DNA from 4 places in the Paenibacillus macerans genome. Region 1 is predicted to be linked to each of the others. Evidence: riboswitches for the same ligand, from Rfam matches in the RefSeq annotation. Region 1 holds a riboswitch; each other region holds the start of a gene.
The links. A riboswitch is a leader RNA that binds a small molecule or an ion and turns the genes downstream of it on or off. The one in region 1 is predicted to bind cyclic di-AMP.
Positions count from the first base shown of each region.

Region 2: another riboswitch for cyclic di-AMP. It lies ahead of DYE26_RS06500 (3D domain-containing protein); the one in region 1 lies ahead of DYE26_RS22545 (C40 family peptidase).
Region 3: another riboswitch for cyclic di-AMP. It lies ahead of DYE26_RS05035 (phytanoyl-CoA dioxygenase family protein); the one in region 1 lies ahead of DYE26_RS22545 (C40 family peptidase).
Region 4: another riboswitch for cyclic di-AMP. It lies ahead of DYE26_RS29845 (TrkH family potassium uptake protein); the one in region 1 lies ahead of DYE26_RS22545 (C40 family peptidase).

Region 1 is NZ_UGSI01000001.1:5,062,255-5,070,182, forward strand. Features, by position in the region: gene DYE26_RS22535 (M1 family metallopeptidase) at 1-777, shown strand, start outside; gene DYE26_RS22540 (hypothetical protein) at 871-1,701, shown strand; cyclic di-AMP (ydaO/yuaA leader) riboswitch at 1,923-2,059, shown strand; gene DYE26_RS22545 (C40 family peptidase) at 2,063-2,533, shown strand; cyclic di-AMP (ydaO/yuaA leader) riboswitch at 2,780-2,921, shown strand; gene DYE26_RS22550 (C40 family peptidase) at 2,926-3,408, shown strand; gene DYE26_RS22555 (GNAT family N-acetyltransferase) at 3,649-4,152, shown strand; gene DYE26_RS22560 (c-type cytochrome) at 4,312-4,671, shown strand; gene DYE26_RS22565 (4a-hydroxytetrahydrobiopterin dehydratase) at 4,747-5,046, opposite strand; gene DYE26_RS22570 (hypothetical protein) at 5,223-5,516, opposite strand; gene motA (flagellar motor stator protein MotA) at 5,706-6,509, shown strand; gene motB (flagellar motor protein MotB) at 6,487-7,290, shown strand; gene rluF (23S rRNA pseudouridine(2604) synthase RluF) at 7,368-7,928, opposite strand, start outside.
Region 2 is NZ_UGSI01000001.1:1,410,274-1,418,201, reverse strand. Features, by position in the region: gene erm (23S ribosomal RNA methyltransferase Erm) at 1-381, shown strand, start outside; gene DYE26_RS06520 (transporter substrate-binding domain-containing protein) at 555-1,409, shown strand; gene DYE26_RS06515 (amino acid ABC transporter permease) at 1,508-2,170, shown strand; gene DYE26_RS06510 (amino acid ABC transporter ATP-binding protein) at 2,157-2,879, shown strand; gene DYE26_RS06505 (transposase) at 3,462-4,376, shown strand; cyclic di-AMP (ydaO/yuaA leader) riboswitch at 4,850-5,025, shown strand; gene DYE26_RS06500 (3D domain-containing protein) at 5,031-5,726, shown strand; gene DYE26_RS06495 (polysaccharide deacetylase family protein) at 5,806-6,636, opposite strand; gene DYE26_RS06490 (dihydroorotate dehydrogenase electron transfer subunit) at 6,788-7,483, shown strand; gene DYE26_RS06485 (dihydroorotate dehydrogenase) at 7,480-7,928, shown strand, end outside.
Region 3 is NZ_UGSI01000001.1:1,093,679-1,101,606, reverse strand. Features, by position in the region: gene DYE26_RS33820 (aldo/keto reductase) at 1-981, opposite strand; partial or broken gene DYE26_RS34035 (AraC family ligand binding domain-containing protein) at 1,150-1,641, opposite strand; gene DYE26_RS05045 (spore coat protein) at 1,767-2,330, opposite strand; gene DYE26_RS05040 (spore coat protein) at 2,507-2,992, shown strand; gene DYE26_RS33285 (hypothetical protein) at 3,037-3,207, opposite strand; gene DYE26_RS05035 (phytanoyl-CoA dioxygenase family protein) at 3,326-4,216, opposite strand; cyclic di-AMP (ydaO/yuaA leader) riboswitch at 4,358-4,500, opposite strand; gene DYE26_RS05030 (hypothetical protein) at 4,578-4,844, opposite strand; gene DYE26_RS05025 (acetate--CoA ligase) at 5,643-7,202, opposite strand; gene DYE26_RS05020 (transporter substrate-binding domain-containing protein) at 7,381-7,928, opposite strand, start outside.
Region 4 is NZ_UGSI01000002.1:1,466,526-1,474,453, reverse strand. Features, by position in the region: gene DYE26_RS29860 (S-layer homology domain-containing protein) at 1-183, shown strand, start outside; gene DYE26_RS29855 (cation:proton antiporter) at 252-1,499, opposite strand; gene DYE26_RS29850 (potassium channel family protein) at 1,561-2,223, opposite strand; gene DYE26_RS29845 (TrkH family potassium uptake protein) at 2,247-3,590, opposite strand; cyclic di-AMP (ydaO/yuaA leader) riboswitch at 3,657-3,826, opposite strand; gene DYE26_RS29840 (CPBP family intramembrane glutamic endopeptidase) at 4,110-5,858, shown strand; gene uvrC (excinuclease ABC subunit UvrC) at 6,359-7,928, opposite strand, start outside.

The sequences.
Region 1 (7,928 bases):
CACCAGTTTTTTTACGGCATGATCGCTAGCAATGAATTTGAAGAGGCTTGGCTGGATGAAGGCTTCGCTTCCTATGCGGAGGACAAATTAATGGAGCAGGAGTTCGGCATCACCCCGGCGCTCCCGATCCAGGCCGCCCTGATTTCCTCACCGGCTCCGCTGACCCAGAACGCCTGGAAGTACGGATCCAGCGACGGTTATACCAAAAATGTCTATTACCGCGGCAAGCTTATTTTGCTCGATATTGAACGCCAGGTGGGAAGCAAAACGATGAAGCGCATTTTAACGGTATACGCCCACAAGTACCGCTTTAAACATCCAACGACGGCCGATTTCCAGCGGGTGGTCGAACAGGTCACCGGGCGCAGCTGGAAAAACTATTTTTCGCAGTATGTATACGATGGCAAAATGGCCGACTTCTCCGTCGACAAAATCACGGTGAATCCGCTCCTCCAGGACGGGACCGCCGTTTACGAATCCACCGTCGTCATCTCCCGCAGAGGGGCGACCTATCCGAAGGTACCCTTGCAGTTCACGTTCAAGGACGGCCATACGGTGCGAAAACAATGGAGAGGCGAGGACAGCCGCGTCGAGCTTAAACTGCAATACAAGGAACCGCTTGCTTGGGTGCAAATCGATCCCGACTATTCGCTGGTGGTCGAAAACAAACACATCAACAATTATTTGAAGACGGAAGTACCCGAGCCCCTTCTTTCGCGCTCCAATATGAGCGTGACCAAGCTGCTGGAAGCCCTGCTCGGAACACTTATATGGTAAACGCCGGCAGAACTCAGCTTATGCTTCTGAAGTAGTTTTGCTCGAAGCATATCGAGTAAAGCAACGCTCGCAAAACTTTTAAGAGGTGAAAATATGACTTATGTGCGTCAGGGGTGGAGCCTGCTGAAAAGCCAGTTTCCCTCCGTCATCATTTTGTTCCTGTATCAACTGCTGTGGGGATTGTTTTTGTACCGCCTGGTCGATACCGCCGTTACCGCGCTACTGCAAAGGCATCCGGATCCGCCGCCCACGCAACTCAGCCGAATTCTGTTCCTGCTGGAAGGGCGTATCCATTTGGGGAGCAATCCGGACGTCCGCCTCTATTTAGGATTGCTGATCGGCATGGCGGTCCTACGCCTCCTGCTCACGCCTCTTATTCAAGCGGGAATTCTATACGGGCTTGTCCCCTCCGAGAGCCGTGGACACGGACTGCCGTTGTTCCGCGGAATGAAAGAATTCTGGAAGCCGGTTGTCCTGTTTTATGCCATTGAACTTATTTTAATCATTATCCCGGCCTTCTGGGTTATTCCCAAGCTCCTTGTTTTATGGCCGCATCTGCTGGGGGCCGGAGGACAGATGGCCCCGCTGCTGAAGGGTCTCATCTACATCCTGGGCTGGTTCGTATACGGCTGGCTGGTGAGACAATGCATTCTCTACGTACAATTTGGGTACTTGTTCAAATCAAGCGTCTGGGGTTCCCTCCTCGTCTGCTTCCGGCACCTTCTTCAGGGCATCGGGATCTCCTGCATACTGGGCGCATTCGGGCTGGGCGTGTTCCTGCTGTTCGGAACGGTCTCCTGGATCTGGACCGGAATGCTGGCGCTGATCCTCCAGCAAACCTATCCTCTCTGTCGCAGCGCTTTTAAAATTTGGCAGGTCACCTCGCAATATCGCCTCTGGCAGACAAAAACCGAGAAAAGTTAAAATTTTTTCATCTCTCTGAAACCTTTACGGCACAAGGCCTCCGCGACTTTGCGAAGGCCTTGTGTCAGGTTTTCCCCTCTTAGTCTCGCGAATTAACCATTGCCAAATGATCCCTGTCTTTGTTAAAATAACAGCAACACAATTTCAGTAACAGTTTTGTAATTATTTTTGTCATCTTTGGCAGGAAAATAGCAAGTTACGTCGAATAAGTCTTATCAGGTGAGAAATCAAAGCCGAATTCCCTGCGCCGGGGAAACGGGGGAACCACTTTGGGTGAATTGATCTCGTAAGCGAGGGATCATAGGGAACCTTCAACCGAATCCTTAAGCTAACCTCGTAGGCATTGGAAGGAGCATAATTCTTGAAAAAGCGTTTGACCGTAACAGCAGTAAGTTTTGCATTGCTTTTCACGATCGGAACCGGCAGCGTTTTCGCGGATTCCAAACTGGACAGCGCCATTGAAGAAGGCCTCGGATCTCCTTACTCCGCAGGCGGAACAACAACGTCCGGTTTTGATTGCTCCGGATTTACGATGTATGTATTTAACAAGCTCGGCATCGATCTTCCTCATCAATCGGGCTCCCAATTTGAGATGGGAACAAGCGTTTCCAAGGATGAATTAATCGCAGGCGATCTGGTGTTCTTCAACACTTCCGGCGATGGCATATCTCATGTTGGTATTTATGTCGGCGACGGCAAATTTGCGCATGCCTCTTCTTCCAAAGGAGTTGTCATCAGCAAACTGAGCGAAAGTTACTACGAGAAGCGGTATGTTGGAGCTAAGCGCATTATGAGCTCCGAGAAATTTGAAGCTGTGACAGCCGAACAGTAGTCGCAATCCATAACGAATTCGACAAACCCGCAGGGATGATTGGGATACCACGTCTCCTGCGGGTTTTTCCTGTCTACGGATGATCCCCCTTAGGAATCAATACCCAGATCACTCCGCTCCTCACACAGGCCAAAAGCATCCTTTTTGCCGGGAAACTTGCCAATGTTGGCCCACTTTGGTAAAATGACCAACAGAAATAGTAACAACTTTGTAATTTTTGTTGTGACGTCGTTTTTGGGTGCATACTACATGAAACTGCCGAATTCCCCGCACCCGGGAAACGGGGGAACCACATCAGTCAGGGTGAATTGATCCCGCTTCAAAGGGATCATAGGGAGCCTTCAACCGAATCCTTAAGCTAACCTCGCAGGCCTTGGAAGGAGTTAGACATCTTGAGAAAGACTTTAGCAGCAGCGGTAACGAGTTTGGCTCTATGTTTCAGTCTGGGAACGGGAAGCGCCTTTGCGGACGAGCAGGAAACGTCGCTCTCCAACATCGTCAATTCCGTGTACGGCACGCCTTACAAATACGGCGGCACCAGTACGGCCGGATTTGATTGCTCCGGGTTTACGCGGTATGTGTTCGAACAAATGGGCGTTACGCTTCCTCGCGTATCCACGGCCCAATACAAGGTAGGAACTCCGGTATCAAAAAGCAAGCTGCAAGCCGGCGATCTTGTCTTCTTTAACACCCTGGGTGGCGGAAAAGTATCGCATGTGGGCGTCTACGTTGGCGACGGAGAATTTGCCCATGCCTCTTCATCCAAAGGAATCCGGATCGACAAATTGAGCAGCAGTTATTACCAGAACCGCTTCGTTGGCGCGAAGCGGGTGCTCAGCAAATACGGTTATTCCGTATACGCCGCGGAATCCTGAACCTCCGCCGGCGCTTAATTTCGCTCCGCATGACCTGTCAGCCGTAAGCTTATCTTCGGAATTGGCTTGCGGTTTTTTTCATCCCTATCTATATAACGAAGCGACACGCCAAAAGGTTACCGATTTTTTGTTGATTTCCATAAATCCACAGGTGTCCGAGAGACGGCAGAACCTTTACAAGTCAAGTAAATCCCGTTAGAGTGAGGGTAATAGGAATGCCGTTTTTAAAGGAGGATCCCAATGGATAAACCGATTGTTCAGTTTCGCATCGTTCCCATGGAAGAGAGCCACGGCGCAGAAATCTGCACCTGGCGGTACGATTCTCCCTATGATGTTTACAGCTGGCTTCCTTGGGAACAAATGAAAGCGCTCGATGTCGAATTCGGCAACCCGGCGATCAGAGCGGAGCAATACGTGTCCGTGCTGGACGAGAACGGAGAACTCGCCGGATTTGCCCAATATTTCCCGTTGGAAAGGGTTACGCGGCTCGGTATCGGTATGAAGCCGGAATTGTGCGGACAAGGGCTCGGCAAACGGTTTGTAACGGCGATCGTCGAGGAGGCGCTGCGGCGGAAACCGGGCCATGAGATCGATTTGGAAGTGCTGACGTGGAACACCCGGGCGATTCGCGCTTATCAAAAGGCCGGCTTCACCATCACGGACCTTTACGACAAAATGACCCCTGGCGGCATCTCCAAGCCTTTTTATTGCATGGTGTATCGAGGGTCTCACCCCTCATCCTAAAAATGCTCCCGATCCATTAGATCGGACTTGCTATGAAGTTTATTACAAACTTTACCGCAATCACGACGGAATTGTTCCTATTTTTGACACAAAGACTATGATCGAGCGGCATGTTCCGTTATAATGGAAAAGGTAGCTTACATAGGAGGGGCGATTGGAATGCAAAAGTGGATCATGAGCGGATTGTTCTTCGTGGCTTGCGCTATGGCCATCGTATTGATGTTCACCCTGCCGAGCCGGGAGCAGGCCGCCAAGGAAGCCAAACCGCAATTGCCTGAAATTACGATGAATGCGGCACAAGCCGAAGCCACCGTAAAAGCAAACTGCATCACCTGCCACGGCGATCAGTTGCAAGGGGGCGCGGGACCGAATCTGCAAAAGATCGGCGCAGAACTGACGGCAGACCAGCTTTACGGCATTATCACCAAAGGCAAAGGCGGAATGATGCCTTCCTTCAAGGATCGGCTCAAGGATGAAGAAATTGCCAACGTCGCGATGTGGCTCGCGGAGAAAAAATAACGGCAAAAATAACGGCACATGAAAAGCACGCCCGCCGGAAACTTGAGCGTTTCCGGCGGGCGTTTTTTGCCTAGCCTAATCCGCGGCGCGCATTTTCTCGAACGCCTCGTTATATTGCTGCGCTTCTTTAATATCCACTGCCGTAATTCCGCCTTCTTCCCATGAAGTCAGCCGAAGAGTCACGGTTTTATAGTCGATCGTAATAAACGGATGATGATTAAACGCTTCCGAAATCGCAGCCACCTCATCCACGAAAGCAATGCCTTTCATAAAATTGGAGAACGTATATTTGCGGAAGATCCATCGTCCTTCCTCAAGTTCCCAGCCTTCCAGCTTTTCCAAATGCGCTTGTACTTCTTGCGGTGTAAACGGCATCATTTATCCTCCCCGTTCTCTTCAAGAACTCCTAGTTATGTAAGCATCCCCTGGCGCATCGGGACCTAAGCTTCCGGCCCCGTCCTCAACTATTTTATTCCACATACAACCTGAACATGCGTAATGCTTCCTGACTAACTATTTTACCACGGAATCCCGTGCCAAACCAAATCTCTCTAGATCAAAGCCACGGAAGTAAGCTCTTCGTCCCCGATCAGAAAATTGATGCGGTGCCCCTCAGGATCATAAATAACGATCGCGCTCCCCACCTCAAGAACGGGTTCCGCTCCTAACGCAAAAAACAGGTCTTCAGCCAGCGCTTCCTGCACTTCGGCCCGCTCCTCGTCCGCCAATCCCGCCCACTCCGACGATTCCATATCAAAGAAAAGGTAGCTATCGGAAATCCGGCCCACCGCTTTTGTCAGGTCGGCCAAAATATATTCATAATCTCTTCCGTGCTTTACTCCCACCGTGATATCCTCCCTTGATAGCCCTGGTATTCAGGCTATGATCTTATTATACCTGAAAAAACCACTTAAAAAAAAAGGGAAAACTGTCGATAAAATAGATAAATCTTTTTTTAGGCAGCAGTAACGTCTTTTCCGCAAGGATGCGGAAAGAAAGAAAGGATTCAATTTAACTCAAGGACGAGGTGTACAATGGAAATTTCATCGATTATCGGACTTATTCTTGGATTCGTTGCGCTCATTGTAGGGATGTTTCTAAAAGGTGCGCCTATTGGAAGCTTGGTCTCCAACCCAGCGGCCTTCGTCATCATATTCGTCGGAACCGCGGCGTCGCTGTTCATGGCCTTCCCTATGGCGGATATGAAAAAGTTTCCCAAGCTGCTTAAATTGATCGTCTCTCAACCGAAGATGATCACCAAAGCTGAATTGATTACGTTGTTTACGGAGTGGGCCACGATTACCCGGCGCGAAGGACTCCTGGCCTTGGAAGCGAAAGTCGAAGAAATCGATGACGACTTCCTGCGCGGAGGCATGCGCATGATCATCGACGGCAACGACCAGGAATTCGTTCAGGACGTGCTTACGGAAGACATTGCGGCTACCGAAGAACGGCATAAAGTCGGGGCGCAGATCTTTGCCCAGGCTGGGATGTATGCGCCGACCCTAGGCGTTCTCGGCGCCGTCGTCGGTCTGATTGCGGCCCTTTCGGATATGAGTGATATCGAAAAATTGTCCCACGCGATTTCCGGCGCTTTTATCGCCACCGTATTTGGTATTTTTACCGGTTATGTGCTGTGGCATCCGATCGCCAATAAATTGAAACGTCTCTCCAAAAAAGAGATGGAAGTGAAATTAATGATGGTGGAGGGACTGCTGTCGATTCAATCCGGCGTATCCACCATCGCCATTCAACAGAAGCTGGCCGTGTTCTTAACCCCTGCCGAACGTGCGGAAATTTTAGAAAAGGGGGTAAATGAAGGTGAGCAAAAAGAATAAACACCAGGATCACGAGGAGCATGCCGACGAAAGCTGGCTGCTTCCTTATTCCGACTTAATGACGCTGCTGCTGGCGCTGTTCATCGTCTTGTTCGGCATGAGTACGATCGACGCCAAGAAATTTGAAGAAATGAGCCAGGCGTTCAATAGTATCCTTACCGGAAGCGTCAGCATTTTGGACCAAACGTCCATGACCGAAAAACAGGATTCGTCCAACGGACTGGACAAGCAGCCGGAATCCTCTTCCATGATCAAGAACAACAGCGAGCTGATGCGCAAGGAACAGGAAAGCCTGGAGGCCCTAAAGCGGCAGCTGGACAATTATATTAAACAAAACGGGCTGACCGACGATCTCGATACAAAGCTCAACCAATCGCAATTAATGATCACCATTAGCGACAAAGCGTTGTTCGCTTCGGGTAAAGCCGAGGTCAAGCCGGAATCCCGTCAGCTCGCCAAAGCGATCTCGACGATGCTGCAGGAGTTTCCGGACTATGAGGTGATCGTTTCCGGGCATACGGACAACGTCCCGATCTCCACCTATGAATTCCCGTCCAACTGGGATTTGAGCGCGGAGCGCGCCTTGAACTTCATGAAGATCCTGCTGTTGAACTCCAACCTGGATCCGAAGAAATTCAGCGCGATCGGCTACGGCGAATATCACCCCGTCGCCGGCAACGATACGGCAGCAGGAAGAGCCCAAAACCGCCGGGTTGAAGTCTCGATCATCCGCAAATATGTGGACAGGAATCAACAGCTTGGCGTTACTGCGGCGCATTAAGCGGCGGCATACGCGCAAACCACGAAGGCAGACCCTCACGTCAGAGGGTCTGCCTTCGTTCGCTCTTGATTCGTTTTTTAGGTCAGCGTATAGTTCAGCGCTTCGCCGAGCTCCCGCTTCTCCCGCTCGGTCAGGTCCCGCCAAGTGCCGGTCTTTTGCCCGCCCAGGTGGATATTCATAATCCGGATCCGCTGCAGCTTGCGCACCTCATAACCTAGCGCGCTGCACATCCTGCGGATTTGCCGGTTTTTCCCCTCCGTTAAAATAATCCGAAACACCCGGTCCGAAACCCGGGTCACTTTACAGGGCAAGGTCATCTGGCCTAAAATCTTCACGCCTTCGCTCATCGCCTTCAAGAAGCCGGGCGTCATCGGACGCTCCACCGTCACAATATATTCCTTCTCATGTTTGCCTTCGGCCCGCAAAATTTTGTTGACGATATCCCCGTCGTTCGTCAGCAAAATCAGCCCTTCAGAGTCTTTATCAAGGCGGCCGATCGGGAAGATCCGCTCCGGATGTCCGACGAAATCGACGATATTGCCTTTAACATGACTCTCCGTCGTACTCGTGATCCCTACCGGCTTATTCAGCGCGATATAGACGTGTTTGGTCGGCTTAGGCGCAATCGGCCTTCCCTC
Region 2 (7,928 bases), 3.7 Mb from region 1:
AAAAATTCTTATGTTCTAGTTTGGAAAATGTGGTTTGATATTCGTTTTGTCAAAGCAATATCGAGAGATGATTTCTCTCCGCCGCCAAGTGTGGACTCGGCCATGGTAATGATCACTCGAAAACGGGCACCTGTATTACCGCAAAAAGGCTACAGCGTTTTTCTCGGGCTTGCCGAATATGCGCTCAAGCAACCGGAATCCCCGATTGAGTTTGCTTTTCGCGGAATTTTCACACCGCCGCAAATGAAGCTATTGCGGAGAAAGCTGAACATCGAAAATGAAAAACCTGTCGGTACGCTCAATGAAGAGCAATGGGGGATTGTTTATCAAACCATGGTTCAATATGTACCGTACCATAAATGGCCGAGAGTAAAGCGGTGATAATTGACCAAAGTATTATAATTGGAGGGGCGCTGGCAGAGCGGAGGCCGGATATGTGTGAAAATCTGATGAATGGCACGAAAATCCTTTGCATATATATACAAACTGATTTATAATTAGCCCAGTAATGATCACGTTATTAATTTGTGAAGAAAAGGACAGGAGAGAGACGAATGAAAAAATGGGGCATATTACTAACAGCTGTCTTGATGCTGACTTTCGTGTTGGCGGCCTGCGGACAGGAAAAAAATAACGGCGCGGGTCAGGCCGGCAACAAGGCCGGTCAAACGACGCAAAACGGTGCACAAGCGGCCGAACCCGACACGAACGAAACGGACAAAACATTAACGATTGGCATGAGCGCGGATTTCCCGCCGTACGAGTTCCATATTAAAAACGAGCAGGGCGAGGATGAAATCGTCGGCTTCGATGTCGAGATCGCCAAAGAAATCGCCAAAGACATGGGCGCGAAGCTGGAGATTAAGGATTTGAAGTTCGACTCCCTGCTTAACGAGCTGGCGAGCGGCCGGGTAGATTTGGTTATCTCGGGTTTAAGTCCGACGCCGGAGCGCGCTAAGCAAATCGATATGTCGAAAATTTACTATAAAGCCGAACAGGCGGTAGTCACCCGCGAGGCGGATAAAGACAAATTCGCCACCATGGAATCGCTGGAGGGCGCTAAGATCGGCGTGCAGCAGGGTTCTATCCAGGAAGAAATGGCTAAGAAAATTCCGAACGCCAAACTGACTTCGCTGGCCAAAATCAGCGATATCGTCATGCAGCTTAATACCAACCGCGTCGATGCGGCGATACTGGAAGGCCCTGTAGCGAAATCGTTCGTCAAGAACGTCAAAGGGATTGTCATTACCGACGCTACACCGGAAAACGAAGACGAAGGTTACGTGATCGGCGTGAAGAAAGGCAACAAGGAGCTGTTGGATCAGGTGAATTCCACGCTGGACCGCTTGATTGCCGACGGCAGCATCGATAAGTTCGTCACCGAAGCGAGTGAACTGGCTGAGAAATAATGGCGGATTGCAACCTGCAGAAAATAGCGAAGCCCATTTCGCTATTTTCTGTTTTTTTGCGTAAGGGTTTGAGGTAAACGAGGAGGAATGAAGGCTTTATGAATTTGATTTCGATGTTTATGGAATACCGAAGTTATTTTCTCGCCGGTGTGCAGTATACGCTGCTTCTGGCGGCGATCAGCGTGGTCTGCGGCTTTTTCCTGGGGCTGATCATCGCACTCTTGCGCATGTCTCCTTGGGGGATCGTGCGTTTTCTCGGCCATGCCTGGGTGGAATTCTTGCGCGGCACGCCGATGATGGTGCAGCTGCTGATCATTCACTATGGGTTTGCGTTTATGTTCGACATCAACTTTTCGCCGATCCAGTCCGGGGCGATTACACTGTCGATCAACAGTTCGGCTTATTTGGCGGAAATATTCCGCGCCGGCATCCAAGGCGTGGACCGCGGGCAAGGGGAGGCCGCACGATCGCTTGGGATGACCAAGGGAATGGCGATGCGGCATATCATCATCCCCCAAGCGATCAAATCGGTGCTTCCCGCGATCGGCAACGAATTCATCACGATCATCAAAGAATCGTCCATTGTATCGATCATCGGGACGGCCGAGCTGATTTTCCAGGCGCAATCGGTCGTGACCATTACGTACGACGGCATGACGCCGTACCTGATCATCGCGATCATGTACTTTATTTTGACATTTACGCTGTCCCGTATTTTGGGCGTGTTCGAAAGGAAGTTGAAGACCAGTGATCACCGTTAAAGGTTTGCATAAAAAATTCGGCCAATTGCACATTTTGAAGGGGATCGACCTGGAGATTTCCAAAGGCGAAGTCGTCGTCGTCATCGGCCCCAGCGGCTCGGGGAAAAGTACGTTTCTGCGCTGTCTGAACCTGCTCGAGGTTCCGACGGAAGGCGAAATCCGGTTTGAAGGCGAATCGATTACCGGGAAGGGCCACAACATCAACAAAACCCGGGAGAAAATGGGCATGGTGTTTCAACATTTCAACCTGTTCCCGCACAAAACGGTGATCGACAACATTACGTTGGCTCCGGTTCGCGTGAAAAAAATGGAGAAAAGCTCAGCGGAGAAGATCGCCGTTGAACTGCTGCGGACGGTCGGACTGGAGGATAAGCGGAACGCGTATCCTGCCCAACTATCCGGCGGACAGAAGCAGCGGATCGCGATCGCCCGCGCGCTGGCGATGGAGCCGCACGTCATGCTGTTTGACGAGCCTACTTCGGCGCTTGACCCGGAAATGGTCGGCGAGGTGCTGGACGTGATGAAGAGCCTGGCGGAACGGGGGATGACGATGGTCATCGTCACCCATGAAATGGGCTTTGCCCGCGAGGTCGGCGACCGCATCCTGTTCATGGATCAGGGCGTGATTCTCGAGCAGGGGACGCCGCAGCAGGTGTTTGGCGCGCCGCAGCACCAGCGCACGAAGGATTTTTTAAGCAAAGTGCTGTAGTGCCTTTAAGCTAGTATCCTCATATGTTTTTATTTCACTTCACCATATTTTTTCTTCTGATATCAAGTGAACTCCTCTTAATTTAGCAGAATCCTGCTTTCGAGGAGTTCACTTTTAATTCGTAAACTCGACCTCGTTTTCTCTATTCAAGGCGTCTATATATGAAATGCTGTTACCTCAGCTCAAGACCAGTCGAAAGATCAATGCTGAAGGCCACTTCAGAAGTTTTTTAGCTCAAAAATCGAGATCGGTGCTTGAAGAAATAAATGATGACTTTGGCTCTATTGATTCCAGGATGACGGACTGAGGTGGCTGTCTATAGCGTTTGTGTCTTGGTGTTCCTGCCTTGGTGTTCCTGCCTGCTGCCTGCCTTTGCACGATTATCCCCTTCTTTCAGGAGCAGGGAGCAGGGGGTGGGGGTTAGAGCAAGGGTTCCAAAAAAGAGAGAACAAAAAACAAAAAAAGGGGGAAAAAATGAGGCGGTTCAGGTGAGATTTTTGGCTTGATAAGAGAACACGTGTTTGGTATAATGAAATAAATGGAATTTATGTTCGTGTATTCTTGATTCGGGGGCGAGCGAATATGGAAGTCAATACGGAAACGGAACTTCAACCATTCAGCAGCCGTTTTAACAGCGAGCAGGACTGCATGGAGGCGCTGATCGCGATGAAGTGGCCAAGCGGCTTCGTCTGCCCGCGCTGCGCTTACACCCGGTGCAGCCGTCTGTCTTCCCGGCATATCCCTTTGTTCGAGTGCGGAAAGTGCAAGCATCAAACATCTCCTTTGGTCGGCACGATTTTTGAAGGAACGCATCTGCCCTTGCTCAAGTGGTTCGAGGCCCTGGATTTATTCCTGCTCCCGGGCGGCATCTCGGCGCTGCGGCTGAGCAAGGTGATCCGGGTCACCTACAAAACCGCCTGGTCGATGCTGCACAAAATACGTCATGCCGTGGGGGAGTTCGATGCCCGGGAGCTGCTCTCCGGAGACGTGAAGGTGAACAGCGATCAGTATGGGCGTAATCCGTCCCGGTGTCAGCTTTCGCATCCGTACGCCTCGGCGGTCGTAGCGGGATGCACGGTCACGGAGTCGGGCGAGCCGGAGCAGGTCAAAATCCGCCTGGTGCCGCATAAGCGGGGAGGCGAAAAGAGGGCAAACCGTCGCGATCTAACCGTGTTTATTGGCGGGCATGTGGATGTCCGTACATCGGCGGTGCAGTTGTTCTCTCAGGCCTTTCGGCTATATGCGCCCTTGCGGAGAGTGGTGAGAGAGGCGTGGGAATCGCTGAAGGGTACGTATGGAGCCTTGGGACTGAAGCATCTGCAGGCGTACCTGAACGAATACACCATACGCCGCCGGCTGCGCCTGTCCGGAGGACTGCCCGGAGCGGAAGAAACGCTGCGGCAGAAGTTGCTGCGCATGTGTGTGGCAATTCCGGCGATTCCTTACCGCCGGCTGATCGCACGCCAACCGAATCAGTCCCTTGCGGCTGCAGCCTGATAGAAATGATTGAACGCTACGGACATTGCACAAACGGATTCAGACTGCAGCAAGATCACGGTTTTTTCTTTTTTTCCGTTGTCTTGCCCCATTCTCCCGTCAGGTCTGCTTCACTTCACTTCTCCTAAACCTTCTTTTCCCGAACCTGGCTAATGATCTATGAACAGATTTATTGATCTCGAACATATCTGCTTTTCCCAAGCATATCTGCTTCTCCCGAACAACACATCTTCTTCTCTGCTTCCTGATCAAACGGGATAATCGTGCAAAGCCGTCCGGACAGCGGATGTTAATCTGCCGACCACCCCACCGGCCTTCCCTTTCCTCAAGATTGGCTAGAAGCTTGTTTGTACGTTACAACATGATGAGTTGTTACTTTTTTTACATGATTCCATAAATAAATAATAGCGGCAGAATGCGGGTTTGCGCGTTTTGGATACTATTTCCTGTCCAATTGGTTACAAAATTGTGATATATTTAGATAGCCAAAACCTGCCTCGGCAGGTGCGGGGGATGATTCAGCGAATAACGGAACGTTAAACGAAACGTGACCGGTTTTCTTGGGGTGAAGCGCTCGCATTGGGCGCCGGGGATAATCCTTTTTCCCGAATCCGACAACTAACTCCGCAGGCGTATAAAAGGAGGAAGAACAGCATGAAAAATCTCTTATTCTCGAAGATTGCAAAAACAACGTTGGTAGCCGCAAGTTTGGCGGCGGTTTTACAGACGGTACCTGTGCACGCGGATGCGGTACATACGACGGAAGAAGGAGATACCTTCTATCTGTTGGCCAAAAAGTACGGAGTCGGCTTGGAGCAATTGATGAACGCCAATCAGGGGATTGATCCCGGCAATATATACGAGGGGCTGAAGTTGATGATTCCGGAAATGGAGGCTCCCGAAGCGAAAGCAGCGGCGCCGGAATCGAACCAGGCTCCCGCGGCAAAGACGATGAAAGCCGACGCGGTGTCGGGGCCGACCGTATTGCCATCGGACAAAGTCGTCGAAGCCTGGGGCAAAACGTTTAATTATTCCCATACGATTCAGGTGAAAGCATCGGCATACTCGGCGGCCGCCGACGAAAACGGAAAATGGGGCGCGGTCGATTATTTCGGAAACCCGTTAAAGCTGGGCACGATCGCCGTCGACCCGGACGTGATTCCGATGGGAACGAAGGTACTGGTCACCGGATATAATCATGATGGCTTGCCGAAGCAGGCGTTTGTGGCCACGGCCAGCGATCAGGGGGGCGCGATCAAAGGCAACCGCATCGACATCTTCATTCCCGGCAGCGTCAAATCCGTCGAATCGTTCGGGTTTCAGGATGTCACCCTGTACGTGTTGAAGTAAATTCGTTTGCTTATATGTAGATCCAGTAAAGAAAGTGCGAGCGCTAGACCATTGGGTCTGATGCTCGCGCTTTTCTTTTTTATCTATACTTCGCCGTATTTAGCAATTCGGCCAAATCGACAAACTGGTAACCTTTGTCCCGCAGCGTTTGGATAATGTCCGGCAAAGCTTGGATCGTACCGTTTAAATTGGATCCTACTCCGCCGCCGGCATGAAAAAGAACGATCGAACCGGGCTCTATGGCGCCGAGCACGTTGTTTTCGACCTTGGATTTGTTCAGCCCTTTCCAATCCAGCGAATCCACGTTCCAGTTGACGATGGTGTAGCCGTTTTGCTTTGCCCATTTAATTTGCGGCTCCCGGATTTCGCCGTAAGGAGGACGGATCAGCTTGGGCCGGTACCCGGCGGTTTGCTGAATGATTTTTTCCGTACGCAAAATTTCCGTTTGAAATTGCTTGAGCGACCGTTTTCCGAAATTCGGGTGGCCAAAGGAGTGATTGCCGATCAGGTGGCCTTCCCGGCGTATCCGTTTTACCAGGGCAGGGAATTTTTTGGCCCGGTTGCCGACAATAAAAAAGGTCGCCTTCACACCTTCCTTCTGTAAAATGTTTAAAATTTGCGGTGTAAATCTCGGATCCGGCCCGTCGTCAAACGTCAGCGCCACTTGCTTGACCTCAGGTCCGCGAAATTTGAACGTTTCGGAATATTTGCGCCGAAGCTCGCTTAAATCGGCCGGCTTCGGTTTGGCGTCCGCCCGGGCGGCTTGAGCTTTTGCTTCCTTGTCGCCGGGCTGCAGCGCAGCAGCCGCAACGCGGGACGTTTCGGAAGAAACCGATACGACGGGCATGCTGCCCCCGATTACTGCGAGAATGAAAACGGAAATCAGGAAGTTTCTGAACAGGGTAGTCAACATTTTTCCTCCTTCGTCCGGGTACTGTTATGATTTGGTATGCCCATCTTTAACGGGATTTATAAAGACACAATTATGAAAAACATCACAGACGTTCTTCCCGAAAAATTGCATCCTTTGATGAAGCAGACGTAAGGAAGAGGTGGATTTGATGGCTATCGTGGTAAGCAACAGGCGGGTTGCCGATGACGTGTTTTTATTGACGGCGGAAGGCAGCTTTGCCGGGAAAATGGGCCAGTTTTATATGCTCCGCGCCGGCGAACGGTATCCATTGCTGTCGCGGCCGATCAGCATTTTCGATTTGACGGAGGACCGGATCGGATTTTTGTACCGGATTGCCGGGGAAGGAACCAGCCTGATCTCTCAGCTGAAGCCTGGCGATCCGCTCCGGATGGAAGGGCCTTTCGGCAACGGCTTTCCCTCGCTAACGGGAAAAACGGCATTCATCGGCGGCGGCATCGGTATCGCCCCGTTTTATTTTGCCCTCAAAACGGCGCCACAGGCTGACGTATATCTCGGCTTCAGCCGGGAAGCGTACATGGTCGAAGAGTTTCGCCAGGCATCCGCGGGCCGGACTATCGTTGATGTGGGCGGTTCGATACTCGACCGCGCCGATTTTGACGCTTATGACACAATCATCGCCTGCGGGCCGCATTCGATGCTGCAAGCCGTGCAGCAAAAGCAGGCAAGCGCGGGAAGCCGGGCCAAAGTGTACGTGTCTTTGGAAAACCGGATGGCCTGCGGCATCGGCGCTTGCTTGGTGTGCAGCGTGAAATGCCGGGACGGCCGGAAAAAGGCGTGTACGGACGGCCCCATTTTTCCGGTGGAGGAGGTGGTTTTTGCATGAGCGGGATCGATTTGTCCTGTGCCATCGCCGGGGTTTCCTTTAAGAATCCGGTCGTTATGGCCTCCGGTACGTTTGGTTTCGGGCGGGAGTACGGTGCGCTGTACGATATCAACAAGCTTGGAGGGATCAGCGGCAAAGGCTTGACCCTCCGTCCAAAGGCGGGAAACGACGGCCTGCGCGCGGCCGAAACGCCTTCCGGAATGCTCAACAGCGTAGGCTTGGAAAATCCCGGCGTCGCTGCTTTTCTCCGCGATGAATGTCCGTATTGGGAAACGCTCGATTTGGCGCGTATCGTAAATTTGGGCGGGAACACGCTCGAGGAATACGCGGAGGGCGCGCGCTTGATCGATGAGGACGCCGCCTGGCGCAAGCGGGAGGGACGTCAGGCGGTCGACATGATCGAATTAAACATCTCGTGCCCCAACGTCAAGGAGGGCGGGATGGC
Region 3 (7,928 bases), 4.0 Mb from region 1:
CTAATAACCTAAAATCTCGTCGATTTGGCCCAGCTCTTCAGCGCTGAACGAGGTGTTTCGCAGCGCAAGAACCGCGTCTTCGATCTGGCTGACCTTGCTCGCGCCGATGAGCGCCGAGGTCACCTTGCCGCCCCGCAGCACCCAGGAGAGCGCCATTTGCGACAGCTTTTGCCCCCTTGCTGCGGCCAAATCGTTAAGCCGCTTCACCTGGCCGATCCGCTCCGCGGTCAAATCCTCCGCACGCAGGAATACGCTGGGCCCGGCCGCCCGGGAATCCGGCGCGATCCCGCCTAAGTAGCGGTCGGTCAGGATGCCTTTTTCCAACGGCGAAAAAACGATCGAACCGATCCCCTCTTCCTGCAAAACATCCTGCAGCCCCTCCTCGATCCAGCGGTTCATCATCGAATAGCTGGGCTGATGAATCACGCATGGCGTGCCGAGCTCTTTGAGGATTTTCGCTGCCGCGCGAGTTTCTTCCGGCCGATAATTGGACAGCCCGACATAAAGCGCTTTCCCTTGACGCACGACGAGGTCGAGCGCGGACATCGTTTCCTCCAACGGTGTATCCGGATCAGGGCGATGGTGGTAAAAAATATCGACAAATTCGAGGCCCATCCGTTTGAGACTCTGATCCAGACTGGAGACGAGATATTTTTTGGAGCCCCATTCCCCGTAAGGTCCCGGCCACATGTAGTAGCCCGCTTTGGTGGAGATGATCAATTCGTCACGGTAAGGGCGGAAGTCTTCCCTGAGCACCCTGCCGAACGTTTCCTCCGCCGACCCCGGCGGCGGGCCGTAGTTGTTGGCCAGATCAAAATGCGTAATGCCGAGGTCAAACGCCCGGCGCAGCATCGCCCGCCCGTTTTCCAAAACATCGATGCCGCCGAAATTATGCCATAATCCGAGGGATATGGCGGGCAGCTTCAAGCCGCTTCTGCCGGCGCGGTTATTAAAGATGGCCGACAAATATTTGCGGTCCAGCCCAACGACCGCCGCCAGCTGGCCGACGGAAATCTCCTCGCCGTAATGGCTGTGCAGAAAATCAAGGCAGCGGTGGATGTAAGCGTCTTTCGCCTGCGCTTGAACCGCCGCTTGACCCGGCGCGGAAGCCGGAGCCAGCTCCACCATGACCGAGAAAAACTCGTTCAGCAAGACCCGCAAACGCAAATCGCGGGTGGCCGCCTGCTCCTCGGCCTCGTTCAAAAGCTCGTACAGCTTCGGCATCAAACGGGTATCCATGGGGAACACCGGCTGCTCCGCGGTCACACGGGTTCGCGCCAGAATTTCTCCCGCCTGATCGCCGCAAAAGGCGATCCAGGAATAAACCCAGGGCCTTGCGGCGTCTGCCTGGTAAAAGACGACCCGCTCAGGATAAGCGATAAACGCCTGGCCCGCCGTCAGCGTCAGCGTCTCGCCGTCCTCCACGCGAACGCTCCCCTTTCCCTCATGGACAAAGTGGATCTTATAAACGTCCCGTACGCCCGGGCCGAACGAATGCTGGGGAGCGCAGGCTTCCTTGCCCCAATAGCATAAATACAGCTCCGGTGAATCGCGGAACGGACGGTCCGGGTTGTAATGAAAAATCGCGGCCAATAACAGCACCTTCTTTGCACTTGGCAGTGGAATTGAATGCGCCCGCATCCGCTGACATTGTACCACAAAAACAATGTTTCCAATTGCCGATCCCATGAAAAAAGAGCGGGTGCGCCAGGTCATTGGTTTCCTTGGTAACCGCTCTTTTTCTTTCGCTATGCTCCGCCGAGTTGCTAATGAACCGCCGCCGGCTCCTGCACTTTCTGATAAAAAGCGCCGAGCGTATTCATCGTCGACATCGGAGCCGCTTCTAACGGATAATAGCCTTTTTTTACCATCCATTGCCATACGTCATAAGCGTGGTGCGAGCACATGCAGAAGGCATGCTCCAGGAAGCTGCGGATGTCGGGATGGCTCATCTCCATGGCCGCCCAAGCGTACTCCCTGCCCGCCCGTTTCAAAGTCAGCAAATAAGCGGTGGCGATTTCCCGGTCGTTGAACTGCTGAATCGAGGTTCTCGGCGTGACCGGAACAGGCGACGCAGACGCCTCGGTAAAGGATTGCAGGACCGGCTGCAAATCCGGGATGGCCAGTTTCCCGCTGGCCCCTTCCGCCTTGCTTAAATACTCCACCTTCATGTTGTAGTCCTGAAAATGAAGCGGAAGATGTTTTTGCAGGATCGCCTTCAGTTCAGGGTCCTGCGCTTGGTTTAAGAAACACGCCATGTTCGTAATCGAGTTAACGCAGCTTAACGTTAGTTCATTCAAATCCTGTGCCTCGTGTGCGGCCAATTCCATGAGAACGTATCCTCCTTCGCTGTTTTTCGGTTGCTTGGTAAATCACTTTTAGAATGCGCCCCATCGTTTTCTATTATTGCCGGAAGCCGGAGTAAAATCGTCCCAGACAAGGACAAATACCCATAAGGTTCCGCTGCGCATATAATGAATCAATTCTAACTATGGAGTGTGAGATCGTGAATAACGAATGGAAACAGGAGCATCTGGCCTGGCATGAAACACTGGAGCTGCATGAGCTAGTCGCCTTTCAATCCGCCAATTTGGCGGCGTTCAAAAAGAAACTGCCGATGGTGATGGACCCGGAGTTAAAAGCGCTTTATGCAGAAACGATCAAAACCTTGGAGCACAATATCCGCGAACTGCTTAAATTTTATCCGCTGGCGCCTGGTATGGCCCGCAACGTTTCGCCCGATATGACCGGATTTGACGCGGCCAGCCTGCTTGGCTTCGCCAAAGCCTCCGTACGCAATTACGCGGCCTCCATTACGGAGACGGCTACTCCTCAATTAAAGGAAACATTCCAAAAACAATTGCTTGGCGCCATCGCCCTTCATACCAAAATATTTAACTTCATGCACCGACACGGCTACTATCCGGCGTACAATTTGGAAGAACTGCTGGCCCACGACGTGCAAATGGCCAATCAAGCGCTAAACATGTAGCTTGCGAAAAAACCCCGGAATTCCGGGGTTTTTCTGGCGGTGCGTCATTTCTTTTGTTCCTTTTCTTCAGGTTCATCGTATTTATTGATATGCCCGGTAATGGCTTCGACCGCTTCATTCACATTCGTGGTGGCCGGCACGGCCTTAACCTCGTCTTCGGTCTTATCGACAAAATTTTGATGATCCGCGCGTACGGCTTCAATTTTATTGCTCACCTAAAGGTCACTCCTTTCCCGGAAGGTTGGGGTTTGAATTTACTATGCGATATTTTGCGCTTCTTTATGTATAAAGCCGTCCCAACGCAAAGCCATTTTGCCGGGACGGCTTTTTTTCTTAAAATTCCGTGCGGGCCGCCATGTATTCGGGTCTCGGCTTCTTCCCGAAATAAGGCTCCGCCAGTTTGTTTGCTACGCTGTTATAGACCATAAAAATATTGCTGCGCGGGTACGGCGTAATGTTGCTGTTGGAGCCGTGCATCAAATTGCAGTCGAACAGCAGTACGGAGCCTGCCTTGCCGACCGGCGTTTCAATGCCGCAGCGCTTCGCCAGCTCGGTTAAGCTCGCCTGATCGGGCGCGATGAATTCCTTGGAGCAATCATCAGGCGCCTGGCCGACGCACGACACGAAGATTTGATGGGAACCGGGCATGACCATAAGCGGTCCGTTAAACGGATAATTGTCTTCCAGTGCGATCAAGCAGCTGAGCGCCCGCATCCGGGGCATCCCGTCCTCCACATGCCAGGTCTCAAAGTCCGAATGCCAGTAGAACTCTTTGCCGGTAAATGCCGGCTTGTAATTGATCCGCGACTGATGGATGTAGCTTGGTCCCCCCAAAACATGCTCGACGATCGCGAGCAGTCTCGGATGCCGGGACAACTCCTGAAAAACCGGGTGGGTCCGATGAATCGCAAAGATCGAATGCACTTCTTCCCCGCCGGGCTGGCGGATAATTTCATCGGATGAAAGGTTCCGGGATGCTTCCCGCAAGCGCTGCGCCTTCTCCTGATAGCCCTTTAATTCCGCTCCGCCAAAAAAGTTCTCCAGGAACAGATAACCGTTTTTGGCGTAAAAATCCGAATGCTCTTTGCTGATTCCGCTTTCCGCGTTCCACTCGCCATATACGATGGGATCCTGCCGCGGAAGCCATCTCGGCTCAGCATAAACCCGGGAAGGGTAAGCATCCGTCTTTGGATCAAAAATTACGGACGTTTCCAATTGATTCATTCCTCCTCATCCCCTCATAAGAAATATTTGTCCAAACCAAAAAGGACCGCCGCTTGGAGAAGACAAAGCTTACCCAGCAGGGTCCTTAAAACGGACAAAGGCCCTTATAAAAGGGCCTAATAAAATCTCTTAATGTCGCAATATAGACCCATCCACTGCTGACGAGGTTAGCTGACGGGCTCGGGTAAGATGGTACCCTACAATCATTGCTGAATGATTCGCCCCAAAAAAATGGTTCCCCCGTTTCCCGGCTCCTTAAGCCGGAAACTAAGCGTGAGTCTATAGTAAAGGCAATTCGCGTTCATGTCAACCCATGTTCTGTAACATTTTCGATTTCGCCATATACTCGCTGCCGCATTCGTTACCGCAGCCGGCTTTCCGCTTCAGCCAAATCGGCCTGATCCTCCTGCAAATCTTCCTTGGCGCGTTCCAGCGGTTCCGGGTTCATGCGCCCATCCGCCTGGGAAATGGCGTTCTCCGCTTTGTGAATGGCGTTATAGGCATTTTCCACCGTTTCTTCGCTCGGATGGGACTGTGCTTGCGTTACGGCCCGGTGCGCTTTTTTGACGGACTGCTGGGCGGATGAGATCGGGTTTTGCGATTGCATGCTGGAATAAGGATTTGCCATGTTTTAGCCTCCTCCAAAAAGATGATAAGATGCAGGTCCTTACTAATTTGAGGAAAAGGCCCGGACAATATGCGTTCGAACTTTTGCCAATCCCACACTCCTGCCGCTTAGGCCGCAGCGGAAACCAACTTTAAAGCAGATAGAGCATGGATTTAACAGCGATGGAACCCGGAGCTGGAAAAAGGAAGAGGGGAAATCGGCACGAAATCACTGGCGTTGAATTAACTTTTGCTCAAGCTTTCCCGTGAAAGCTATCCGAAATCTAAACGGTTGTAGCAGCGGCTATTTGCCGAAAAAAGACCTTATCTAAATTCTAACGGTTGCGAGCGCCGTTATTTGCCTGAATCTAAGGCAAAAATTACCGGATTTCAGCGAAATAAGCACCATGGCAACCGTTACAATTTGAAATCAATGGTATTGGAACAAATAGCGCTTGTGGCAACCGTTAGAGCATTGGTGTGCTCAGAAAATGTATCTTGCCAGACTTAAATGCAACGCTAGCGGCACGAAATGCAAAAGGGCATGCGATTTTCGTCGAAAATCCCCGAAACAGGCGGTTCAACTGCAAATATGCAGTTCATTTCTTATGATAAGCTACCTTTTTATCCTATAGCTGCAAATGAGATGTATTTTTGCACTTCAACCGCCCAAAAGCAGAAATTTGCAGAAATTCAAATGGGGCTTTTGCATTTGATCTCATCGAGCCGTCCTTCTTACCATGTAACGAATTCATGAAGTCGTCGGTGATTTTCCCCAATTACATCAAGGCCTTCTTGCCCTAGTTCGGAGTCCTCTTTTTTAAATGGAGCTTTTCACCTTCAAGGCTGCGCGCTCCTCCCGCTCCCGCAGCTCTACTCTGCGGATTTTGCCCGTATTCGTTTTTGGCAGTTCAGCGACAAATTCGATCTTCCGCGGATATTTATACGGGGCCGTCACCGCTTTGACATGAGCCTGAAGCTGCTTGACCAGTTGCGGCGAACCCGCCGCCCCTTCTTTCAGCACAACAAAAGCTTTGACGATATGCCCGCGAATTTCGTCGGGACTCGCCACGGCGGCGCATTCCTTGACGGCAGGATGCTTCATCAGCGCTTCTTCGACTTCAAACGGCCCGATCGTATATCCGGAACTGATGATGATATCGTCGCCGCGCCCCTCGAACCAGAAATAGCCTTCTTCGTCCATTCGCGCCCGGTCCCCGGTAATAAAATACTCACCGCGCACGTTTTGTTGCTTCCGCTCCGGCTCCAGGTAATAGTTTTTAAACAAAGCCGGCATGCTAACATGAACGGCAATATCCCCGACTTGTCCCGCCGGAAGCGGAGTTCCCCGCTCGTCGACCACCTCCGCCACGCCCGGGGAAACCGCTTTGCCCATCGATCCCTGCTTAAGCGGAGTATCCTTCAGATTGCCGATCAGCAGCGTGCTTTCGGTTTGCCCGTATCCGTCGCGAATGGTGATGTTCAATTCCTCTTGAAATTTCCGGATCACTTCATCGTTTAGCGGCTCCCCGGCGGAAACGGCGCTGCGCAGGCCGGATAGGTTATAACCGCCTAGCCCGTCCGTTTTCGACATGATCCGATATTCGGTCGGCGTGCAGCACATGACCTGAATGCCGTAATTCTCCAATAGCTGCAGGTAGCGATGCGGTTGGAACGTCCCCTGATATACGAAACCGGTCGCCCCATTCCCCAGCACCGACAGGAACGGGGTCCAAATCCATTTTTGCCAGCCCGGCGCGGCTGTGGCCCACACTGTATCGGCGCTTCGAATGTCCAGCCAGGCCGAGGTGATCCTGAGATGCGCGTAACCCCACCCATGGCTGTGCACGACGCCCTTCGGATTGCCGGTCGTTCCGGACGTATAAGCCAAAATGGCCATATCGTCGCGGTGAGTCCGCACCGCCTCAAAGGTGTCCGGCTGCCCGTCCATCAATGAATCGAGCATAACCCACCCGGCTGGAGCGGGGACGGTTTCGTTGCTTCCGGCAACCGCGATGCGAAATGCCCATGACGGCAGCTCCTCATCAATGTTGTCCGCCTCCCCGGTCGCATTGTGCCAGGCGATGACCGCCCGCGCCCCGGAGTGCCGAAGCCGGTAAGCCAAGTCCTTGGCCCGCAGCATCTCGGACGAAGGAATGATCGTCAGCCCCAGCTTCAAGCAGGCCACATAAATTACGTAAGCATTAATATGCCGCGGCATCATCACCAGCACGCGGTCCCCTTTGTTTAATCCGAGCCCGGACAATCCTCCGGCAAGCCGGTTCGCCCCGGCCAGCAGGTCTCCGTATGAAATTTCCTCATAATCGCCTTGCTCGCTTAACCATTTTAAAGCCGTTTTCCCCGGGTCGTGGTTCTCCATCTCCGATGTTATATTGTAAAATTCCGGCGCCAGCCACTGCTCATAGTTCAAGTTGATCTATCCCCTTTTAAACTGAAGTTGCCAGTTATTTCGATCAACTCATTATACCACATAATAGTACCAGGTTCTAAGACTGGACGTGAAAAAACCTGCAAAAAGGTTTGCAGGTTTAACCGGACTAAAGCTTGCCGCCCTCCGTGATGACCTCATTGGGATCGGTATCGGGCCCCAGCTCGTCTTTGACGTATTTGTTATACAGTTGGAGCAGGAACTGCTCCTTCCCCAGATTTTCCAGCTCGGTATTGACCCAATCCCTCAGCTCCGTGTTGCCTTTTTGGACAGCCGGAGCGATCGGCGCTTCTTTTTCCAGCTTTTCTTCGATCAGATGAAACCCCGGGTTATCCTTGGCCCAGCCGATTAAGATGAAATTGTCCTGAGCGTAGCCGTCGCCGCGTCCGTCTTTCAGCGCCTGCAAAGACTCGGTGTTTTTATCGTATTTGACCAGTTCGATATCCGGGCGGTTTTCCGTCAGAAAAATATCGGCGGTCGTTCCCTTGGTTACGATGATTTTCTTCCCCTTCAGGTCGTCCAGCGTTTGAATTCCGCTGTTGTCTGCGACGAGCACCTGGGTCGCCACTTTCATCGTCGGGTTGGTGAAGTCTACCTGCTCGGCCCGTTCGTCCGTGACCGTCATATTGGCGACGATCAGGTCCACCTTGCCGCTTT
Region 4 (7,928 bases), on a different contig from region 1:
CAGGCTTTGAAGAAGTTTAAGGATGCCTCCAAGATTCGTTATCAAGAAGCTGTAGCCAAAACAGTAAAGGCCGGCGTTATCCAGGGGGTGACGACAAATACCTTCCAGCCTCAGGGGAACGCAACACGCTCTCAAGCGACGGTAATGATCAAGCGGGTGTTGGATAAGCTGAATTTGGAATAGCTGAATCTGACGAGCTAATTTAGAGCCTTCAAGTTAGACTATTGAAAACTAAAACCGCCACCCAAGCCTTACGGCTTTCCGGTGGCGGTTTCTTTGACTTCCAAACCGAGTTTTTTGGCGACCCAGCCGGTGGTGCTCGCTTGAATGATGATCGTCAGCACAATCGCCATAAAAGCCAGCCCGGTAATCACGTTGGAATGAGCGATTCCCATCCCCGCAATCATGCCGGACAAGGCGGCCGGGATCACCCCGGTTTCGCGCACCCAGCACATGAACAGCAGCTCGCGCCACGTCCACTTCACCTTGCGGTCGGGCCAGGCGCACAGCAGCACCGACAGCGGGCGGGCCACAAACATCAAGATCAGCACCGCCGCCAGGCTTGGCCAGAAAAATTGCCCGAGCGTGGCAAAATTCACTTGGCTGCCCAGCAGCACAAAGATCAGCATGCGCATCATAACCGTCATATTTTCAGCGAAAGAGCTCATTTCCACATGATTGTCTTTCAGGGACAAACCGAACGTTTCGGCATTTCCCCAGATCACCCCGGCGACAAACGTAGCCATAAACCCGCTGACATGCAGCAAATCGGCGATCAAGTATGAGGATAACGCGCAGACCGTCATGACGATTGTGGAATAGTCGCGAAAATAGCCGTGGCGGGCATGTCCCGCCAAATAAGTCAGTATGCCCGAGATAATCAGTCCGGCAAGAATTCCGCCGAGCGCGGTTTTGACAAACTCCCAGGACATGGCGCCAACGTCCAGCGCCCCGCCGCCGGCCACCGCGGCCAGCAGCGAAAACGTCAAGATCGAGCCGGTAGCGTCGTTAAACGCCGATTCGCTCTCCACCGTCTCGCGGACCCGCTCCTTGATTTTTACCTGCTTGAATACCGGAATGATCGAAGCCGGATCGGTGGAGGCGATGACCGCCGCGGCCAAAAAAGCAAAAATCCAATCAACGCCGAACAAGTAATGAACACCCACGCCCATGACGATCGTCGAAATCACCACGCCCGGTACGCTGAGCAGCGATAACGTAATCCATACGTTGCGAAGCCCGCTCAGCCGCAAATTCCGCCCGCCGTCAAACAAAATCAGCGCCGACCCGACCGTTAATATCAATTGATTGATCAGCGATCCGCTTTGTTCATGAATCAGCCCAAGCCCCGGACCGAGCAGCATCCCGACGGCGATGAACACCGCCACATCCGGCAGCCTTAGCCATGCCGCCAGTTTGCCCGATACTACGCCAACGCTGATAACGAATAAAATTAAGATCAGAAAATGATGTATCGCTTCGGTTACAGCCGATTCCATTCCGCCACATCCCAACCATCCAAAGTGAACCAACTCTTTTTTCTTAATAACCCGATAATAATTACTCGTTAATGACTTCCTCGAACTCTTCGATATTTTTCTTCGATCCGATGATGACCATAATGTCCCCTTCTTGCAGCTGATCCATGGCGGTAGGCGCCACCAGGATGCTTCCGTCGCGATGAATGGCCACGATGCTGCAGCCGAAACGGGCGCGCGGGTTAATGTCGCCCAGGTTTTTCCGGTCAAGGCAAGCGGGAACGTTCATTTCCACGATGCTGTATTCCTTGGACAATTCGATGTAATCCAGCAGATTTGGAGTCACGAGCTGATGCGCCACGCGGACGCCCATATCCCGTTCCGGAAAAATAACCCGGTCCACGCCAAGCTTTTGCAGCGCGCGGCCGTGCAAGACGGAGAGCGCCTTGGCGACCACGGTTTTGATCCCCAAGTCCTTGAGCAAAATCGCCGCCAAAATACTCATCTGAATATCGTTACCGATCGCGACGATCCCGCAGTCGAAGTTGCGGACGCCCAGCGATTTCAGCACTTCCTCGTCCGTGGCGTCCGCCACGACGGCATGCGTCAGCTGGTCGCTCAATTCGTTTACCACCTCTTCGTCCCGGTCGATCCCGAGCACCTCATACCCGAGGTCCATCAACTCCAGAGCCAGGCTGGAGCCGAACCGGCCCAGTCCGATGACTACAAACTGCTGCATTTTCATGTTTAATCTCAAGTCCCCTTATCTTATCCTATAATCATTTTGCCTTCCGGATGGCGGTACAATTCCTTGCCTTTCTTCGGTCCAAGCGCATAAGCTAGCGTAAGCGGCCCGAGTCTTCCGGCGAACATCGTAAAGCTGATGAGGATTTTGCCGATTACCGTTAGTTTCCCGGTAAGCCCCATCGTAAGCCCGACGGTGCCGAACGCGGAGGTCGTCTCGAACAGAATGCTCAGGAAGCTGGCGTCCTCGGTCGTGGACAGCACCATGGCGACGGCCACCACAAGAAATAAAGCGAGCATCGTGATGGTGACCGCTTTGAAAATACGTTCCTGGGCCATCCGGTAGCGGAACAGGACGAGGTCCGACTGTCCGCGGATCATGGAGATGACCGCGCCGACGAGAATGGTGAAGGTCGTCGTTTTGATCCCGCCGCCGGTCGAGCTGGGCGAAGCCCCGATAAACATCAGGATGATCATAAAAAATTGCGAAGCCTGCCGCAGCTCGCCGATATCGACCGTGTTGGCCCCGGCCGTCCGCGGCGTCACCGACTGGAACAGCGCGGCCCAAAATTTCCCGCCCCAGCCGAGCGGGGCTAGCGTCCGCGGATTGGTGAATTCGAATATAAATATGACCAGGGCCCCGACCACGATCAGCGCCGACGTCATCGACAGCACCACCTTGGAATGCAGCGACAGCTTGCGGCGGCGCCGGAAATCAATGATGTCCGACAGCACGATAAACCCGATGCCCCCGGACACGATGAGAAACATCGCCACGAAGTTGACGAGCGGATCGGCCACGTACAACGTCAAGCTCCGGTATTCGCCAAACAGGTCAAACCCGGCGTTGTTGAACATGGATACCGCGTGAAAAACGCCGAAGTACAGCGCCCGGCCCAGCGGCATGTCAAACGCCCAGCGAATCGCGAACAGCAGCGCCGCGCAGGATTCAATGACCAGCGAATACAGCAGCACCTTGCGGATCAGCCGGACGATCCCCTCCATCGTGTTCTGGTTCATCGCCTCCTGCAGGATCAGCCGGTCCTTCAGCGAGATTTTCCGTTTCAACACGAGCGAAAACAAGGTGGCCATGGTCATGAACCCAAGTCCGCCGACCTGAATCAGCAGCATGATTACGATTTGGCCAAACGTGGAAAAATAGGTCCCGGTGTCGACGACGACCAGTCCCGTTACGCATGTCGCCGAAGTCGCCGTAAACAGCGCGTCGACGAACGGCAGCGTCTCCCCGGCCGCACTGGAAATCGGCAGCATCAGCAGCAGCGATCCCAGCAAAATGATGAGCGCAAAACCCAACACCAAAATTTGCGGCGGGGAAAAGCTGATTTTTTTGAAAGACAATTCATTCACCCCATTGTTGTCGTGAAAAAAGAACAAAAGAAAAAAGCACTGGAAATCCAATGCCTTTCGGTGTTTGGTTCCTGTTGCAGGAGGCCTACGAGGTTAGCTGACGGATTCGGGCATGCACAGTTGCCCTAATCGCCCGACCAAGGCAGCCATACCGGCTGCCGCCACAATCGCGCGAAATTCACCCCAAAAAAATCGGTTCCCCCGTTTTCGAAATCGAAATTAGGCCTTAATATTTTTTCAATTGTTTTCATTCCGTTTTCGTCAAATGGATTATAATCCTTATTGGCTTCCACTACAAAGGTTCATTTTGATTAAAAACAGTGAAAAAGGGCTGGAAACGGCAAATCCCCGATCTTCTTGCCGTCCAATCTGAGCCATGCTAGGGTATAACGGGATTATTGCATCTTTTCATCATTTTTGCCTTCAACTGGCGTTGGAAATTCCACTATGTTATCTTTACTGTGATGTACTTCGCGCAAAATCATACTTGAGAACAAAAAATTTTAAAGGAGTTTTGTAATGTTTTCACCTATGAAACCGTCCAGCCGCAGGCTGAAGACAAAAACGCTTTGGCTGATGGCCCTGATCGGGTTGGTCATTTTCTTCATCGTCCAGATTTTTCCGACAACCGCTTCCGACACGCTGCAGATGGAACAGTCGGATGACGTCATCGCCAAATCGCAGGCCAGAACGAAAGCTATCGAATTTGCAAAGTCGGTGCTGAACATCGAGTTGGCCGGTCATCCCGAAAAAGCGCTCGTTACCTATGAATCGCGCTCCGATCTGTACGGTTATTTAACGAAGGCGGATTTGCTCGCCCCTTTCCTGAAGACGTATGACAAGCAATTTCCGTACGACGTATTTCGCGTCCGTTTCAACGAACCAAACGATGTGTTTAGCGCTTTGACCGTCGACGTTCACATGACCACCGGCAAAGTGGTCGGGTTCGAGGAAATCGTTTCCTCGAGCAATGCGAAAAAGCAGATGATGCTGGACTACGGTACCGAAACGCCAGACTCGCTGCGCACCTGGGAGGGCGATTTGACGCTGGAGGAGAAGGAGCGGCTGGCCGCGCCTTATCTGGCCGCGTTCGGCTTTGACCCAGCCCGCCTTGAGCGCGTGTCGGGCGAGGGCGATGTCGGTCTGCTCTATCGCATCAAGGGGGATGAGCTCGGGGAGTCGCAAGCGACGATCGATATCCGCTACGAATACGGCGCCGTATCGTCATTCGAAAGCTACTTCTCCGTTCCTGAGTCGCATGCCGATTACGTCGCCGGGCAGACGCGGCTGGCCAACTGGCTTACCTTTGCCGGATACGCCCTGTTCACATTTGTGCTCGGCATCCTGGCCATCGTATACAGCGCGCTGACGCGGGCGCATACCACTTTTAAACGCGGGATTTTTCTGGCCGGCGCCTACTTCGTCTTGTCCGTCATCGGGACGGTCAACATGCTGCCTGTGTTTGAAAAGGACGGGCTCGATCCGATCGTGCTGACGGTAGGGTTCGTGATTCAAGGACTCGTCACCCTGATTCTTGCCGCCTCGGTATATTTCTCGCTCGTCGGCGGGGACGGACTGTGGCGGAAAAACGGCATCAATCTGTGGGCGCGGTCCAGGGAGGAAGGTTACGGCCGCCATGTGCTGACCGCGGTGGCCGACGGTTATGCGTGGGCTTTAATTTTGCTCGGGGTGCAGTCGGTTGTCTTCTTCATTCTGGAAAGAACGATTCATACCTGGTCGACGACCGATGCGACACAATCGCCGTACAACATGGTCTACCCGCTCCTGTTCCCGCTGCTCGCCTGGGTGGCCGGGATCGGCGAGGAAGCCGTTTACCGGCTGTTCGGCATTCCGATGCTGAAAAAGCTGTTCCGCAGCACGTTCATCGCCAGTCTTTTGACGACCTTGATCTGGGCTTTCGGCCATACGCTGTATCCGATCTATCCGGTCATTTCACGGCCGATCGAGTTGACCTTTATCGGACTGCTGTTCAGCTTCATTTTCCTGCGCTACGGCTTTCCGACCGTCGTTTTCTCGCACGTGATCTTTGACAGCATCCTTATGGCGCTGAGCCTGATGTTTATGGGCGGAGCGGTGAACATCGCCGCCGGTCTGGTCTACATCGCCCTGCCGGCGATCGTCGCTTACGTCATCTATCTGTTCAACCCGCCGGGCAAGGAGCGGCAGGGTCCGCCGCAGGGTCCACCGCCGCTGCAGCCGCAGCAGCCGGAGCCCCCGCAATCTCCGCAGCTGCTGCAGCAGCCTTAGGCGGCTGTGAAGAGGGTTGACCCTGCAGAACGCAAAAAACCGTCGAAGCAATTTTTGCTTCGACGGTTTTTTGGTTTAAGGAGCAGAGAGGAGTGAGCGTTGCATTTGTTTCCGCAAAATAGCGGCAATTGGCACTAGCGCTGCATTTAAATCTGTGGAAAGTTACCTTTTCTGGGCAAACCAATATTCTAACGGTTGCCACAAGCGCTATTTGTTCCAATCCCGTTGATTTCAAATTGTAACGGTTGCCATGGAGCTTATTTCGCTGAAAACCGGTAATTTCTGCTTGGATTCAGGCAAATAACGGCGCTCATAACCGTTAGAATTTAGAAAAGGTCTTTTTTCGGCAAATAGCCGCTGCTGCAACCGTTAGATTTCGGATAGCTTTTACGGGAAAGCTTGAGCAAAAGTTAATGCAACGCCGCCAGTGACTTTGGATCCCTATCACGCTCCCGCTCCTTGCGATCATGGTAAGCCATGGCTCCAAAACTGGCCGTAGTTTACAATTCTTCCGGCACGTCCTCGTCCCGCAGGGCGTCGATAATTTGGCGGGCGAGCTTGTCGCCGATCGAAAGCGGCCGGAAGTCTTCGACTGAAGCCTCTTTGATTTTTTTCAGCGAGCCGAAATGCTTCAGCAGCGCCTTGCGCCGTTTCTCCCCGATGCCGGGGATCGCGTCGAGCCGCGAAACAACCATCGACTTGCCGCGCTGCTCACGGTGGAACGTGATGGCGAAGCGGTGCACCTCATCCTGAATCCGCTGCAGCAGGTAGAACTCCTGGCTGTCGCGCGGCAGATGAATCGGCTCGGGCGGGTCAAAAGCCATCAGCTGCGCCGTTTTATGCTTGGCGTCCTTGACCAGGCCGCACACCGGGATATAGAGGCCCAGCTCGTTTTCCAATACGTCGGTCGCGGCGGAGATCTGCCCTTTGCCCCCGTCGACTACGACCACGTCGGGAAGCGGCAGGTTCTCTTTCAGCACCCGTTCGTACCTGCGGCGGATCACCTCGCGCATCGTTTCGTAGTCGTCCGGTCCCTGTACGGTCCGCACCTTGTATTTGCGGTACTCCTTCTTGGCCGGCTTGCCGTCGATAAACACGACCATCGCCGATACCGGGTTCGTCCCTTGGATGTTGGAGTTGTCGAACGCCTCGATGCGCGACGCCTTCTCCAGGCCGATCGCCCGCGCGAGGTTTTCCGCCGCCTTCGAAGTCCGCTCCTCATCCCGTTCGATCAGGCGGAATTTCTCGTCGAGCGCCACGCGCGCATTTTCCAAGGCCATCGTCACCATCTGCTTCTTCAGGCCGCGCTGCGGCACCAGCGTTTTGACGCCAAGCCATTCCTGCAGCGCCGCCGCTCCGGAGGCCGAATCCAGCGCCGCCGGCTGCTCCGCGGACCGGGTTTCCGGGCCGGCTTGAGCTTCCGGGCCGTTCTCGCCACGCAGCGCTGGTACCGGGCCAGCCTCGCCTTCCAGTTGCATGGCTTCCCCCGCTTGCGCCCCTGGCGTCGGCACCGGGCCGTTCTCGCCTTCCGGCGCTGGGGCCGGCACGGCCTGGACTCCCGGACTCAGCACCGGACTGTCCGCGCCTTCCGTTGCCGGAGCCAGCCCCGCCAGTGCAGCCAGCGCCGGTACCGCACCGTCCGCGCCTTCCTGCCCCGCAGCTTGCCCAGCCGCGGCCTCCGGCCCCAGGCCTACCGGCTCTGGCTCCGCTCCGTCTTCGCCGCGACGCTCAGCCGCAGCCCCGAACGGCTCAGCTCCGCGCTTCGGATCCCCCTCAGCCCGAGCGACCTCAGCCTCCGCATCCTCCTTCATCTCCGGCAGCAAAATCTCCTGCGGCAAGGCCGGATTTTCACTGTAATACTGCGTGACGAACGACAGAAAATCTCCGTATGCATCGCCGTAAAACGGGAATACCGACGCATGCCGCTCGATCATTTTCCCCTGCCGCATGTACAGGATCTGCACGCACATCCAGCCTTTGTCGACGGCAAAGCCGAAGACGTCGCGGTCTTTGGCGTCTTTCATCGTGATTTTCTGCTTCTCCATCAGCGCGTTGATATTGATGATCTGG